3 regions of the Flavobacterium sp. TS_SC_5 genome follow, and region 3 is predicted to be linked to each of the others. Evidence: riboswitches for the same ligand, from Rfam matches in the RefSeq annotation. Region 3 holds a riboswitch; each other region holds the start of a gene.
The links. A riboswitch is a leader RNA that binds a small molecule or an ion and turns the genes downstream of it on or off. The one in region 3 is predicted to bind S-adenosylmethionine.
Positions count from the first base shown of each region.

Region 1: it holds a riboswitch for S-adenosylmethionine, as region 3 does, so the genes downstream of both, AC0J6S_RS06820 (homocysteine S-methyltransferase family protein) here and AC0J6S_RS09250 (hypothetical protein) in region 3, are expected to answer to the same signal.
Region 2: it holds a riboswitch for S-adenosylmethionine, as region 3 does, so the genes downstream of both, AC0J6S_RS06755 (alpha/beta fold hydrolase) here and AC0J6S_RS09250 (hypothetical protein) in region 3, are expected to answer to the same signal.

Region 1 covers NZ_CM149588.1:1,559,247-1,564,493, reverse strand. Annotated here, with positions in the region: gene metH (methionine synthase) at 1-831, opposite strand, end outside; gene AC0J6S_RS06825 (N-acetyltransferase family protein) at 1,192-1,689, opposite strand; gene AC0J6S_RS06820 (homocysteine S-methyltransferase family protein) at 1,795-2,796, opposite strand; SAM riboswitch class I at 3,105-3,223, opposite strand; gene AC0J6S_RS06815 (NAD(P)/FAD-dependent oxidoreductase) at 3,316-4,368, opposite strand; gene AC0J6S_RS06810 (precorrin-2 dehydrogenase/sirohydrochlorin ferrochelatase family protein) at 4,479-5,069, opposite strand; gene cobA (uroporphyrinogen-III C-methyltransferase) at 5,072-5,247, opposite strand, start outside.
Region 2 covers NZ_CM149588.1:1,544,098-1,549,344, forward strand. Annotated here, with positions in the region: gene metK (methionine adenosyltransferase) at 1-1,204, opposite strand, end outside; gene AC0J6S_RS06750 (hypothetical protein) at 1,950-2,159, shown strand; SAM riboswitch class I at 2,392-2,499, shown strand; gene AC0J6S_RS06755 (alpha/beta fold hydrolase) at 2,578-3,540, shown strand; gene thrA (bifunctional aspartate kinase/homoserine dehydrogenase I) at 3,559-5,247, shown strand, end outside.
Region 3 covers NZ_CM149588.1:2,079,655-2,084,901, forward strand. Annotated here, with positions in the region: gene bshB1 (bacillithiol biosynthesis deacetylase BshB1) at 1-171, shown strand, start outside; tRNA gene AC0J6S_RS09245 (tRNA-His) at 246-321, shown strand; SAM-I-IV-variant riboswitch at 1,312-1,419, shown strand; gene AC0J6S_RS09250 (hypothetical protein) at 1,764-3,185, shown strand; gene AC0J6S_RS09255 (UvrD-helicase domain-containing protein) at 3,331-5,151, shown strand.

The DNA of each region.
Region 1 (5,247 bases), 520 kb from region 3:
TTCGTCGTAAATAGAAAGCATTTCCGGATTCACGATTCCCATAGTCATACCGTGCTGGATTGCATGATATAAAAACACCGAGTGCATCGCTTCCCGAACCGTGTCATTTCCTCTAAACGAAAACGAAACATTACTCACTCCACCGCTAATATGCGCATGAGGAAGATTTTCTCTAACCCACTTAGTTCCTCTAAAGAAATCCAATGCATTCAAGCGGTGTTCTTCCATTCCTGTTGCTACTGGAAAAACATTTAAATCGAAAATGATGTCTTGCGGAGGAAAATCAACTTTGTTTACCAAAATATCATACGAACGTTGGCAAATTTCAACTCTACGTTCGTAATTATCAGCTTGTCCAGTTTCATCAAATGCCATTATAATAGCAGCAGCTCCGTAGCGCTTAATCAATTTAGCATGATGAATAAATTGTTCTTCCCCTTCTTTCAAAGAAATAGAATTTACGACACTCTTTCCCTGAACTACTTTTAAACCCGCTTCAATTATATCCCATTTTGAACTGTCAATCATGATTGGCACTCTGGAAATATCCGGTTCAGCGGCAATCAAATTCAGGAATTTTGTCATAGCATATTCGCCATCGAGCATTCCTTCATCCATATTAATATCGATGATTTGTGCGCCACCTTCCACTTGTTCTTTAGCAATACTGAGTGCTTCTTCGTATTTTTCTTCCTTAATTAATCGAAGGAATTTTCTAGAACCTGTTACATTCGTACGTTCACCAATATTCACAAAAACGCTTTCCGGCGTAATGATCAAAGGCTCTAATCCTGATAATACAAGGTTTCTTCTATTTTCTGCTTGTGCCATTTCTTATTTTATTTGATCCTGCAGGGTTATTAAAAACTATGCTGGAATAACTTATTTTTCTTATTATTTGGGCGTGACCCAAAAGGGTCGGGCTATACGTTCCCGCTCTTTTTTTCGGCTAAAAAGCCATAAAAAAGGAGCTTCACTGCTATCCCTCACGCGGATTTTGTTCATTTTATGTCATTGCGAGGAATGAAAAAATCTCTTCCATTAGGTACTTAAACATCCTCGACATTTTTTGTCATTCCGACGAAGGAGGAATCTCAACAAACGTGAGCGACAAACAGAGATTCTTTCTTCGTCGGAATGATAAATAAACTTTTAACTTAATGACATTCTGCTCGTGCTAGCGGGAGAGCATTAGCCATCCTGCAAATCTTTAAACATTATATAAGTATCCACAAATCCTAAGCTTTTATGCCTAAATCCTTTTGGCGTTGTTCCGATAATCTTAAATCCATATTTCTTCCAAAGTTCTACCGCATTTGTATTTGTGCTTACAACAATATTAAACTGAATTCCTAAATACCCTTTGTTCTTTGCAAACTTTATTGAATGTTCGCATAAAATTTTACCTATTCCCTTGCCGTGATATTTAGGTTTTACCATATAACTGCAATTAGCGATATGGTCTCCTAAATCAATTTGATTAGGCTTAATAATATAAGTACCAAATATTTCGTCATTATTGTCTACTGCAACAAAAGTGTCCATATAATCTGCAAACCAATTTTTATGCAATGTGTCTTTAGGAGTATTGGGGTCAAAAACATAAGTATCACCTGTTGATATAACATTTGTGAAGATGTCCCAAACTTTGTCGTAATCTTTTTGCTCGTCACCTATTCTGATATTCATAAATGCAACTGTTTTGTTTTGTTGATGATCGGTCAAAATACCACCGTTATCTCATAAATATACACATTACTTAATAGTCAGCCGCGATAAATCGTGTCTCTATAATTACATTGTTGCCGTCGAAACCCTTGGTTTATAATCTTTGGCGATATCCGCAATCAACTTGATATGTTCTGGCGTTGTACCGCAACAACCGCCTATGATATTTACTAAATTATCGTCTAAATATTCTTTGATGAAAGCTTGCATTTGTTCTGGTGTTTCATCGTATTCTCCAAAAGCATTTGGTAATCCTGCATTAGGATGCGCCGACACGTTGAATGAAGTGTTTTGTGACAACGTTTGCAAATAAGGTTTCAGCAAATCAGCTCCCAAAGCGCAATTAAAACCTACGCTCAACAGCGGAATGTGTGAAACCGAAACTAAAAAAGCTTCTACAGTTTGACCGGAAAGTGTTCTTCCTGAAGCATCCGTAATCGTTCCGGAAACCATTATTGGAATATCGATATTACGTTCGTCTTTGACTTCCTCGATTGCGAAAAGCGCCGCTTTGGCATTTAAGGTGTCAAAAATAGTTTCTACTAAAAGCAAATCACTTCCTCCGTCAATCAAGGCTTCTACTTGTTGTTTGTAGGCAATTCGTAAATCATCAAAAGTTACGGCTCTATAACCCGGATCATTTACATCTGGTGACATGCTTGCCGTTCTGTTTGTTGGCCCTATTGAACCCGCAACAAAACGAGGTTTGTCCGGATTTTTGGCGGTGAATTCATCGGCTACTTCACGGGCAATTCTTGCTGATTCGTAGTTGAGTTCATACACCAAATCTTCCAAATGGTAATCTGCCATTCCTATTGTGGTTCCAGAAAAAGTATTGGTTTCAACAATATCAGCACCTGCTTCAAAATAGGCGGCGTGAACGGCACGAATCGCTTGTGGTTGCGTGAGTGACAATAAATCGTTGTTCCCTTTCAAGGAATGCGGAAAATCTTTGAAACGTTCGCCTCGAAAATCTTCTTCGGAAAAATTATAGCGTTGCAACATGGTTCCCATAGCTCCATCGAGTACGAGTATGTTTTTTTTAATGGCTTTTTGAATAGTTGACATCTTTTGTTTTATTCTCGCAAAATACTAAGTATTAAGCGCTTATTATTAATTACAAAAGTTCACTATTTAAGCTCTTTAGCCCCGATTACTTCACTTAATTTCTATTCTCATAGGAGTTCAGTGAACTTTGTTTGAAGTGAAAATCCTTTTACTTTTTTTGTTTAAAAAAGTAAAAGATTGCAACGGAAAGCGGGAACGGTATTGGCAAAAAAACGCCAATTGTTCGCTCCTGATACTGAAATTAATTCAGTGGGCTAAAAATAAATGTTGTCAAGAAAAGGTTTGAGAAATACTGAGTGAGTATTCGTGTGTTATCTATCTTAAATACTGAAACTGTTCAGTACAAAGTAGAATGTAGCACCTTCTTTAAAGATAAAGGGTTGCTAAGGTTTCATCGGGTCTTTCCCTCCGCCTTTCGTGATAACTTTCAATAAATATAGGAACAGTGCAAAGAAAAGACAAAGCGCTAATACTTGCAAGTATTAGCGCTTTAATTTTTAACTAGTTTGTGCTAAGTTGTTAAACTATGGCTTTTACTACGGCTTTTGGAGCTTCTTTGCGAGTTCCGTCAAATCCGTCAACACCGGAAACTGTAGTGTATTTCAATACATATCTCTTACCCGGATTGATGATTTGGTAAGCTGCCTGACACATTAATGTTGCTTCGTGGAATCCACAAAGAATTAATTTCAGTTTCCCAGGATAGGTATTTACGTCACCAATGGCAAAAATTCCTGGAATGTTCGTTTGGTAATCCAAAGCATTATTTACTTTGATGGCATTTTTTTCAATGTCTAATCCCCAGTCTCCGATAGGACCTAATTTTGGCGTTAATCCAAAAAGTGGAATAAAATAATCCGTTTCAATTGTTCGGTGTGCGCCATTTTCCTCGATTACAACTCCTTCTAAATGTTCAGCACCTTTCAAGCCAACAACTTCTCCTGGCGTAATCATTTTTATTTTACCGGAGTTTTTCAATTCCTGTACTTTTTCAACAGAATCTAAAGCACCTCTGAATTCGTTTCTACGGTGAATCAAAGTCACTTCAGAAGCTACATTCGACAAGAAAATACTCCAGTCTAAAGCTGAATCTCCTCCTCCAGCGATTACAACTTTTTTATCTCTGAATTTCTCTGGATTTTTGATAAAGTATTTAATTCCTTTATCCTCGTAAAATTCGATGTCTTCAATCAATGGTTTTCGTGGTTCAAAACTTCCCAATCCACCCGCAATTGCTACTACAGGAGCATGGAATTTTTTTCCTTTATTAGAAGTCACAATAAAAGTTCCGTCTTCTTGTTTTTCGATTGTTTCAGCACGTTCACCAAGAGTAAATCCCGGTTCAAACTGTTTGATTTGTTCCATTAAATTAGCAACTAAATCTCCGGCTAATACTTCCGGGAAACCTGGAATATCATAAATAGGTTTTTTAGGATATAATTCAGATAATTGTCCACCCGCTTGTGGCAAAGCATCTAAAATGTGGCATTTTAATTTTAATAATCCTGCTTCAAAAACGGCAAATAGACCTGTAGGTCCCGCTCCTATTATTAGTATGTCTGTTTTAATCATTTTTTTATTCTTTATGTAATGTAATTGTGCTAAACTATTTAATTGCAAATGAACAACTGATTTTTATGACTTTAAATGATAAATATCAGTCGGATTCTTTGTTCTTTATGCTATTCTCTTGAATCTTTATTCTTCAACGACTCGGTTATTTCGTTCATTTTTTGAACTTTTTCTTCGAAATTCCCTTTTAGCGTTTTGCGATATTCATTTAGATTTTCGACCATTTTGTTGATATCGTCCGGGATTATTTCTTCAAATAACTCCCGTAATCTTTTGGCAGTTGTTGGTGATTTTCCGTTGGTCGAAATCGCAATTTTCACGTTTCCTTTGGTTACAATTCCACCCAAATAATAATCACATAATGGCGGAGTATCCGCAATATTGCAAATTAAATATCTTTTTCTGGATAAATCATAAATCCTTTTATTGACTTTCAAATCATCCGTACAAGCAATAACCATATGGCGTTTGCGAAGCATCCATCGATTGAATTTTCTAAAAGTCAATTGTACCGAAGGATGTTTCGCAGCGAGGCTTTCCAGTTCTGGAAGAAACTTTGGTGCCACCACCTCAACATTAGCGTTTGGACTTGATTTCAAAAGAAATGACAACTTTTCTAAACCCACATTTCCGCCACCCACAATCAACACATTCAGGTTTTGTAGTTTTAAAAAAACAGGATATAATTCATTTCTTTCCATTCTTATCTTATTTCCGATACTATGAATTCTTCGTAAAATCCTTTCAATTTATTACTTTCTTTTACTACTTCTCCAATGACAATTATGGCAGGCGAACTTAATTTATGCTCCGTTACAACCTGTTGAATTGTATTGATTGTTCCAACACCAATTTTCTCCTGAGCAGTAGTTCCGTTTT
Region 2 (5,247 bases), 540 kb from region 3:
CCCAAGTAAACAATTCAACAGTAACTGTTTTTTCGTTTCCACCCGGAGCAGAAAAAGTTTTAGTAACTGTTTCAGGAGTACGTCCCATGTGCCCGTAAGCGGCAGTTTCGCTGTAGATTGGATTTCTTAATTTCAAACGTTGCTCAATAAAGTAAGGACGCATATCAAAAATAGCTTCTACTTTTTTAGCAATTTCGCCATTGGTTAAATTCACTTTTGAAGTTCCGTAGGTATCAATAAAAATCCCCATTGGTTTAGCAACTCCAATCGCGTAGGAAACCTGAACTAAAATCTCATCAGCAACACCCGCAGCAACTAAGTTTTTAGCAATATGACGTGTAGCATACGCCGCACTTCGGTCTACTTTACTTGGGTCTTTTCCAGAGAAAGCACCACCACCGTGAGCACCTTTTCCACCGTAAGTATCTACGATGATTTTTCTTCCTGTCAATCCAGTATCTCCATGCGGTCCTCCAATTACGAATTTCCCAGTTGGATTAATATGGTATTGAATTGCATCATTGAACAAATGAGCATGCGCTGGATTTTTTGCAATAATCCTTGGAATCAAAATTTCAACAAGATCTTTTTTGATTTTGGCAAGCATTGTTGCTTCTTCGTCAAAATCATCATGTTGCGTCGAGATTACAATAGCATCAATACGAGTTGGCTTGTTGTCATCGCTATATTCTAAAGTTACTTGAGATTTAGCATCCGGACGCAAATACGTAATTTCATTATTTTCACGTCTTAAAACAGCTAATTCCTTCAATAATTTATGAGATAAATCAAGTGCCAATGGCATATAATTTTCGGTTTCATTAGTAGCGTAACCAAACATCATTCCTTGGTCACCTGCACCTTGCTCTTCAGGATTTGCTCTGTCAACACCTTGATTAATGTCAGCAGATTGTTCGTGAATAGCAGAAAGTATCCCACAAGAATTGGCTTCAAACATGTATTCACTTTTCGTATAACCAATTTTTCGGATTACTTCACGAGCGATATGTTGTACATCTAAATATGTATTTGATTTTACTTCACCAGCCAAAATTACTTGACCAGTTGTTACTAAAGTTTCACAAGCTACTTTTGAATCAGCATCAAATGCCAAAAAATTATCAATTAATGCGTCCGAAATTTGATCTGCAATTTTGTCTGGATGTCCTTCGCTTACAGATTCTGACGTAAATAAATAGGCCATAATAGTTATTATTTTTAAATTAAGCGAGAAAAAATAATTGCTGAAAAGGACTAAAGGAGAGTTCCTGCTTTAGCATTTTTTCTACTGAAAAATTTTCAGCATCCATAATGAATTTGTTTCATTATGAAGAGGTTGCAATCAGTTCAAATTTTTCCTCTTGTATTTGGGTGCAAATGTATGAAACCATTTTGAATTGCAAATTAATCTTAACTTTTTTTTGCGGATAAATGTTTTTTCAGGTTCTATTGCTTACCAAAAACAATAGCAATAGGATTTTGATGAAAATTTTTGAAAATTATTTGGATTTTTAAAAAATAATTTGCAAATTTGGGTATATAAAAAGTAAAAGATGAAATTTAATATTTGTAATATGTTTAAAGTCGCGCAGGATAATTCCTGAGGGTCGCTTATTGCATAATTTTAAATTAAATTATATAGCAAAAGCTTCCCAGATAACGGGAAGCTTTTTTTTTGAATACAACGGAGATAATAGTACAGAAATATAAAATATAAATGAATAACCTAAAATTCCAGTTTACAAATAATTCAACTGTCAATACCATGATTGCTGCCAATGCCATTATGTGTATTTGCGTCTGTTGATTCCAAAAGTATAAGTTTACAAACAACTTAAAACCCTTTTGGATATACATCTAAAAGGGTTTTTTTTAAGAATATATTTTAATTTTAAAAAACATAATGCGAATAAAACCAACAACGAATTAAAACCTAACATCTAAAAATTATGAGCACAACTAAGTATTTTCCAAAAACATTCCAATTATTAGAAAGGATTAACAACAGGAATAAAAAACAAAAGGAGAACGATCCAAAAAATGAATTGATTCATCCTAGATTTGAAATTTCAAAAAACGACGCTTTGGCACAGAAAGTAGTCCCTAATTCTTTGCTTTTTTTAATGTATTCACAAGAGAATGAAGCGCTTTTTATTTAAGAAATCCGAATTTATTTTCGGTTTTGAGATTCTCAAAAAGGTATTTAAAATTGTTGTTTTGACGAGGTAATAACTATAATTGGTTTGTAATGCTTCGTCAAAATAACAATCTAATGTTTATTGTTTTCAGGTTTTTATTTAAACCAAACAAAAAAATCGATTGCGCATAAAAATTTGGTTGTTACAAAAAATAGTCCTTAATTTGCAATTATAAGTTCACAACCGTATTGAAATGTTATAAAGAAAGGACGAGGGATTAGACCCGATGAAGCCTTAGCAACCCTTCGATTTATCGAAGAAGGTGCTGCATTCTACCACGCTCATCGTGGAAAGATAACACTAAGAATTTGTCTAGATAACTCCTAGCTTTCTTTCTAATATTTCCAAACACAAGTCAAAAATCATAAAAGATTTGAAATTGGAAAATAAACCAACATCTATCATATTACAAAATTTCACCACCGAAAGTGGCGCTTTTTATGCTGTCTTAAACTTAAGTTTTCAAGTTTTCGGACCTGAATTGCATACCGCACCAATCGTTTTGGTCAATCATGCTTTAACCGGAAATTCACAAGTTGTGGGAGAAAATGGTTGGTGGAATGATTTAATTGGTACCAACAAAACTATAGATACTACAAAATATACGATACTTGCTTTTAATGTTCCCGGAAATGGATTTGATGGTTTTGTCATTGAGAATTATTCGGATTTTAATACAAGAGACATTGCCAGAATTTTTATTGAAGGGATTCGGTCTCTTGAAATTAAAAAACTATATTCTATTATTGGCGGTTCTGTTGGTGGAGGAATTGCTTGGGAAATGGTTGCATTGGAACCAAAAATCACGCAACATTTAATTCCTATTGCAACCGATTGGAAATCGACAGACTGGTTAATTGCCAATTGCTTTTTGCAGGAACAAATTTTGAAAAATTCTTCGAAACCTATTGAAGATGCACGAACTCATGCTATGCTTTGCTATAGAACTCCGGAATCTTTTACTGCCAAATTTCAGCGAACAACTAATGAAGAATTAGCCATTTTCAATGTGGAAAGTTGGTTGTTGCATCATGGGGAAAAATTACAAAAACGTTTTCAAATCTCGTCTTATAAAATGATGAATCAACTTTTGAAGACGATAGATATTACCAGAAATAGTGCTTCGTTTGAAGAAATAACGTCAAAAATTGAAGCTGATATTCATATTATCGGAATCAATTCAGACTTGTTTTTTACGGCAAATGAAAATAAAGCAACGTATGAGGAATTGAAAAAATATAAAGATAATGTCAGCTATCAGGAAATTGTTTCCATTCATGGACATGATGCTTTTTTGATAGAATACAAACAATTACACAATTTGCTTAAGGATATATTCTAAGCCAAAAAACACAACACAATGAAAATATTAAAATTTGGAGGTAAATCTTTATCAAATGGCGACGGAATAAATAAGGTTGTTGCAATTATTACCGATAAAGTAAATCAAGGAGAGGAAATTGCAATTGTGGTTTCGGCAAGAGGAAATGCTACGGATGAATTGGAAGAGATATTAAATATTGCGGCTACTAATAAAGACTATAAACCGCTTTTTGAGGATTTTAAGAAATACCAACAAGATGAAGATGAGAACGTGGATTTGTCTGAAGAATTCAATGTTTTGGAAAAATTATTTGAAGGCGTTAGTTTAACTGGTGATTACAGCAACAAAATTAAAGACCAGGTTTTATCTAAAGGAGAATTACTTTCGGCAAAATTATTGACGGCAATCTTGATTGAAAACGGAATAAATGCCCGTTTTGCAGATACCAGAGAATTGATTAAAACCGATTCGAAATTTGGTGATGCACAACCTTTAGAACAAATTTCGAAGAAAAATGTCATCAATTATTTCAAGCAGAATAACGGGACAACGGTAAATATTATTACAGGTTTTATTGGTTCGAACAATAATAATGACACCACCACTTTAGGAAGAAACGGCAGTAATTACACGGCTTCGCTGATTGCGAATTACTTAAATGCGGACGAATTACAAAATTACACTCACGTTGACGGAATATATACCGCAAATCCTGACTTAGTGCTTGATGCAAAAAAAATTGACCATTTGTCGTTTAACGAAGCCAATGAAATAGCAAATTTTGGTGCGACGATTCTTCATGCCAAAACGATTATTCCATTATTAGAAAAAAATATTCCGCTTCGTATTCTGAATACTTTCAACCACGAAAATAAAGGAACATTAATCACTTCCAATTCTAACAAAGAAGGGATTAAGACGCTTTCGGTACTTGAAAATGTGTCTTTAGTGAATCTGGAAGGAAGAGGATTACTGGGAAAAACTGGCGTTGATGCCCGTATTTTCAGAGTGATGGGAGATAACGACATTAGTGTAAGCATCATTTCTCAAGGTTCTTCAGAAAGAGGAATTGGTTTGGTCGTAGCTGCTGATAAAGCAACTAAAGCCATGATTGAATTGGAAAAAGAATTCGAGAATGATTTCTATTCGAAAGATGTGAATAAAATCACAGTGACGGATGATGTTTCGGTAATTTCTATTATTGGACAAGACTTGAGTACCTTTCACAAGCCTTATACGGCGTTGATAAAAAATAAAATTGTTCCGATTCTTTTCAATAATACAATTACGGGTAAAAACGTGAGTTTGGTGGTGAAAAAATCGCAATTGAACAAAGCCTTAAACGTGATTCACGGCGAGATTTTTGGAGTTTCCAAGAAAGTTAATATTGCTATTTTCGGACATGGATTAGTAGGTGGAACGTTGATTAACCAAATATTGGAATCAGCAGCGACTATCGAAAAAAGAAAAGATATCAAACTGAATGTTTTTGCGATTGCCAATTCAAGTAATGTACTTTTAAATAAAAACGGCGTTACTCCAAATTGGAAAAATGAAATTCAAAACAATGGGTTCTCTTATACTATCGATGACGTAATTGCCTACGCAAATGAACATCATTTGGAGAATTTGATTGCGATTGATAACACGGCAAGTGCCACATTTGTTGAAAATTATATTCCTCTAGCAGAAAGCAGTTTCGATTTGATATCGTCTAATAAAGTG
Region 3 (5,247 bases):
TTTTATGATGCAAATTCAAACGAACCGGAATCGCCAATTTCGAGTAAAAATTTTCTGGAAAGCCTGAATTACCGTTCCAGGGATCTAGGAAGGCTCACAGGAGTAGATCATGCGGAAGGTTTTACTGTAGAAAGATATTTGGCAGTCAATAGCTTAGCAGATTTGATGTAAATTTCGAGTAATTTTTTGAAAAAAATATTTGCAGAAGTAAACTTATGTCGTATATTTGCCACCGCTAAGCAAATGGTGGTTGTAGCTCAGTTGGTTAGAGCATCGGTTTGTGGTACCGAGGGTCGCGGGTTCGAGCCCCGTCTCCCACCCAGAAAGCAAAAGCTTCGAAGAAATTCGAGGCTTTTTTTGTGGAATAAAGTGTCGTGACGGAAACCCCCATAAACACAAGCCTTATCTCCATTTTGACATACTTACTAAACCAAAAAGTGACTGATTAATAAGTTCAAAGATACGATTTTATATTCTTTCCTCAAACTTGTTTTCCATTAAGTATACTGCCACTTTTGCGCCACTAATAATTGTTCCTTTTTATCAATAAAAGCATTTCAATTCCAATCCAACAATAAAATAGTCTTTTTTACTTCAACTCAATGAAGTTTCTTTTTCACGCTCCTCCCCAATATCATTTCCAATCCTATATATTAATATTTACCCTACTAGATTACATCATTAAATCATCATTATACTATGTTAATTGTTCCTATTCCTTCTTCTTTGACATTTGCCAGAATGTAGTATTTACTTAATCTTATTTTTTGCTGAGCTTTTATTGTGCGCTCTTATTTTATATTGTCATGAATAATTTTATATATCAAAAAATTTCCCATGTTTAATTTGAAAACCTATTTGTCTATAGATTTGAAAATGAAATTGATTAAAATTAGACGGGGGTGGGGGTAAAAACTATTTATCAACGCCCCCATATGGTACTGGACTACATAGTATTGTATCTGTAAAACTTTTTAGACTTAATAGCATGGCGTATTGTTTTAAAATCCTACATAAATTATTAGCTGATTTTCTCAATGACTGTAATTTTCAATAAAAAACCGCCAATAAAATATTTATTTAAGCACTTATTTTCTCCTATTTTAAAAATAAAATAGTTAAAATTTTCTTAATTTTTACTCATCTTAACTAGCGTAAAACTTAAATAACTGAATTATAGTTATTTGTCTTTTTTTTATTTTAAACTAGCTTAGTTAGCTTAAAAACAATTACTTAGCTATTGCGTATGTCCTTTTTTTGACGTATATTTGCCTTGTAAAATTAATAAAAATCACTAAGGAATAATAACAAATAATGTATCCAGAATTCTGCTAAAACAGAATACCAACCTAATTTATCATACAGATTTTTAAAAGGTGGTCAAATGATACGGGCATAATGTCAAATAAAGGCTAATTGTCAAATAAAAAAGTATGAAAATGAAAAAAAACCACTTCTCAGAAGGTGTATGTATTGTTCATATACATTTCAAAAAAATTACACAAAATCAAGTAAGCTACCAAAACACAACTTTTCAATTTTGTTTTAGCTTAATCTTTTCAATTTATCTTTATTTCTTTTACTGGGTTGGAAATCTTCATCTTTTTTGACGTACCCTTTTACTTCGGCAAAAAAACCCACGAAATCTTATTCGTGAATGAGGGAATATGCCAAATAATTAAACATTAAAACATTAAAAACAAACAACATAAGCGATGTAGCCACATTGTAACGGCTGCGCTATGTCTAAAATTTAAAAAAAAATGAAAACTTATAATATATTAAAACCCAAAAAACTAAACCTTGAATATTTGGTAAATAAATACCAACCTGATTTTAAATTTGATTTTGAACGTGCCTATCTAATCATTCATTTAGTGATAATATTAGGTCACGAAAGGGATAATTTGAAAAAGGTGGGATTGCATTCTAAACTATTGGAACGAATAATTGGTAGGGATTACCACAAATACATCAGATTTTTACTTGATAATAACAGTGGAACTGGTAATGTATTGAAAGGTTCTCGTTATAATGTTGGCAAAAATCCGTTTGAGTATCGGCTAACTGATTATTATTTTGATGGAGGTTTTGAACTCTATACCATCAAAGATTACAAACTAATCAATATGTATAAGCAAAAATTTGTAAACCCCTCAAAAAATGAGGCGATTAGACTTAATTATTACTTTCTAACTAAGTATTTCAATAATGGGAAATTAGCCGTTTCTAGCCCCTCTGATGCGATAGAAGAAGCAAATGCTCAAGAGCAAAAAAAACGCCTTAGGAATGCCAAAAACATAGTAAATATAATGAATGGAGAACATACAATGACATTAAAAACTAATACTGATGGGAGAGTTCACTCAAACATTACAAGGCTGTCGAAAAAAACCCGTAAATATTTACAGTATCAGGGCGAATTTTTGGCGGAGGTCGACATTTCCTCTGCTGTCCCCTTCTTTCTCTATGTAACTATGAACTATTACCTAAATAATAAATTAAGTAAATTAACCGATTATCAGTATTCTAATAGTATCATTTATATCTTCGATAAAATCACGGGAGACCTAGATAAAACGGAGCTTCAGGAGTTTGGGCATGCTGTTAAAACGGGTAAGCTTTATGAGCAATTTAGCAACTTGATTTTAGACCAATCTTTTTATGAATCCGAGGGAAAGGACTATAAAAAAGTATTGAAATATTACCAATACAAATTCAATAAGCAGTTTAACCATTACTTCGATGGTGACATTAAAGAACTTAAAAAATTTGCTAAAAAGGGGCTACTGTCAATGTTATTTGCGAAATCTAGTTCTTACAAATTTGAACAATTAGTATTTAAAAAGTTATATCCAACTATTCATAAATTTCTAAATGAATTTAAAGATGTTCAAAGCGAAGAATTAAATTGGAATCTAAAAAACAGACATAAAAAATTGTCTTATTTGTGTTTTCAGTTTGAAGCAAAGGTTATGATAGATAATATAGCCCGAGAATATGACAAACTACAGAAAGGTAAGATTCCAGTTTTTACGCTCCACGATTGCATATTGACCTCAAGTAGCAATGTGCGTGAATTAAAAGAATTCATGGAAAGCAAGTTCAAAGAATTACTTGGAGAATCACCAAACTTAACAGTAGAGTACTCTGAATTAGATACTAAAAATCAAATTGCTTCATAGAAGATTAAGTCACAAATAATTTGTTTTTTATCTAGCCAAGTGATGAAAAACGGCTTCGTATTTTGTCACTCATCAACTATTTTAAGTCTTTTAACAGGCTTTATAATTCAAAAAAACTACCAATAAATAAAAATATTAGAAGAATATGCAATTAACAAAAGAACAATACGACATTGTCTACTCAACTGGTGATATCAAAATAAATGCTGTTGCGGGGTCTGGAAAAACTACAACCATTATTGAGTATGCAAAGGCAAGACCAAAGACGAGCAAAATCCTTTATCTAGCGTTCAATAAGTCTGTAAAAATGAATGCGACCAAAAAATTTATTAAAAAGGATTTAGACAATGTAAAGGTGGAAACAGCTCATTCACTTGCTTACCAGTACATTGATGTCAAAAATAAATATAAAGTAAGAAATCAAGATTACAAAACACATGAAATTGCTGAAATACTTGGGTTGGATGGAAATGGAGAAAAACATGCTAAATACATTGTTGCTAACCACATCAATAGGTTTATTGCTTACTTCTGTAATAGTGAAAAGACCCACCTGCAAGATTTGAACTATTTGGAAATTGTGTCAGACTCAAATGAAAAAGCATTGGTGTCTAATTTATACCACCACATTGAAGAAAAGGCAAGTTTGCTTTTGAGGATGATGGATAGAGGAGAAATTGAAATTACTCATGATTTTTATCTTAAAAAATTTCAACTTTCAAATCCAGAACTTAATTACGACTATATTCTTTTTGACGAAGGACAAGATGCATCTGCAGCAATGCTTGATATTTTTTTAAAACAGAAAGCCACAAAGGTGATTGTTGGAGACACTCACCAACAAATTTATGGATGGCGTTTTGCCATTAATTCTCTTGAAAAAGTAAACTTTAAGAACTTCAATCTATCCACTAGCTTTAGATTTAACCAAGACATAGCTAACGTTGCAATGGAAGTACTAAAATGGAAAGAATTAATTAATTTAAAAGCATCTTCCCAAATTATAGGCAAAGGCATTGGAGAAAAAACAATATCCAAAGCAGTAATTGCTAGAACAAACCTAGGACTATTAGCAAAAGCTGTTGAATATGTGACAGAAAAGCCAACGGTTAAAAATATTTATTTTGAAGGTAACATAAATTCATATACTTACGCAGAAGAAGGTGCTTCTCTCTACGATGTATTAAATCTTTACAATAACAAGCACAGATTAATAAAAGACGAACTTATCAAAAAAATGAAAAACATTGAGGGTCTTGAAGAATATATAGATAAGACTAAAGATGTTCAACTTAGAATCATGGTTGAAATTGTCAAGAAATATGGGAATAAAATTTATGGTATTATAGAGGCAATTAAAGAAAAACATATTGGAGATAATGATAAGGAAAATGCTGAAATTATTTTTTCAACTGTTCATCGTTGCAAAGGAATGGAATATGATTCTGTTGAAATTGTGGATGACTTCATTTCGCAAGAAAAATTGGAGTGGGTTACTACTAGCAATAAAAGTGATGACCTAAAATATGCAAAACTTAATGAAGAAATAAATCTCTTATATGTAGCTATTACAAGAACAAAAAACAATATATATATTCCTGAGAGATTAATACCAGATAACTTTCCAACATCAAAACAAATCAGTATCATAACAAATGTGAAAACCGAAGAAAAACTGTGTACAACAACACAAAATCAATTCTTTCAAAAAAACATTACAGAAACTGAACCGAATAAGGCATACACTTTTGAGAAAGTAAGAGTTAATTACAAAGCTGCCTACAAACCATGGACACAGGAACTCGATAACGAACTCACTGTAATTTATTGGGAAGGTTGGAATGTTATGGATGTGGCAAAACACTTTGGACGGACGGAAGGAGCAATTAGGTCAAGAATTGAAAAATTGGAACTAGAAGAGCAGCATGGATGGTCAAGAAAAAACAGAAATCACTGTTTAAAATAAGCGGTATATTTATTTCCCAATGCAGAAAGCACAATTCGAATCAAAAGTAACAGTGGACATGCTAATTTGTTCCTAGTTGAATTTTAAGCTCTCATA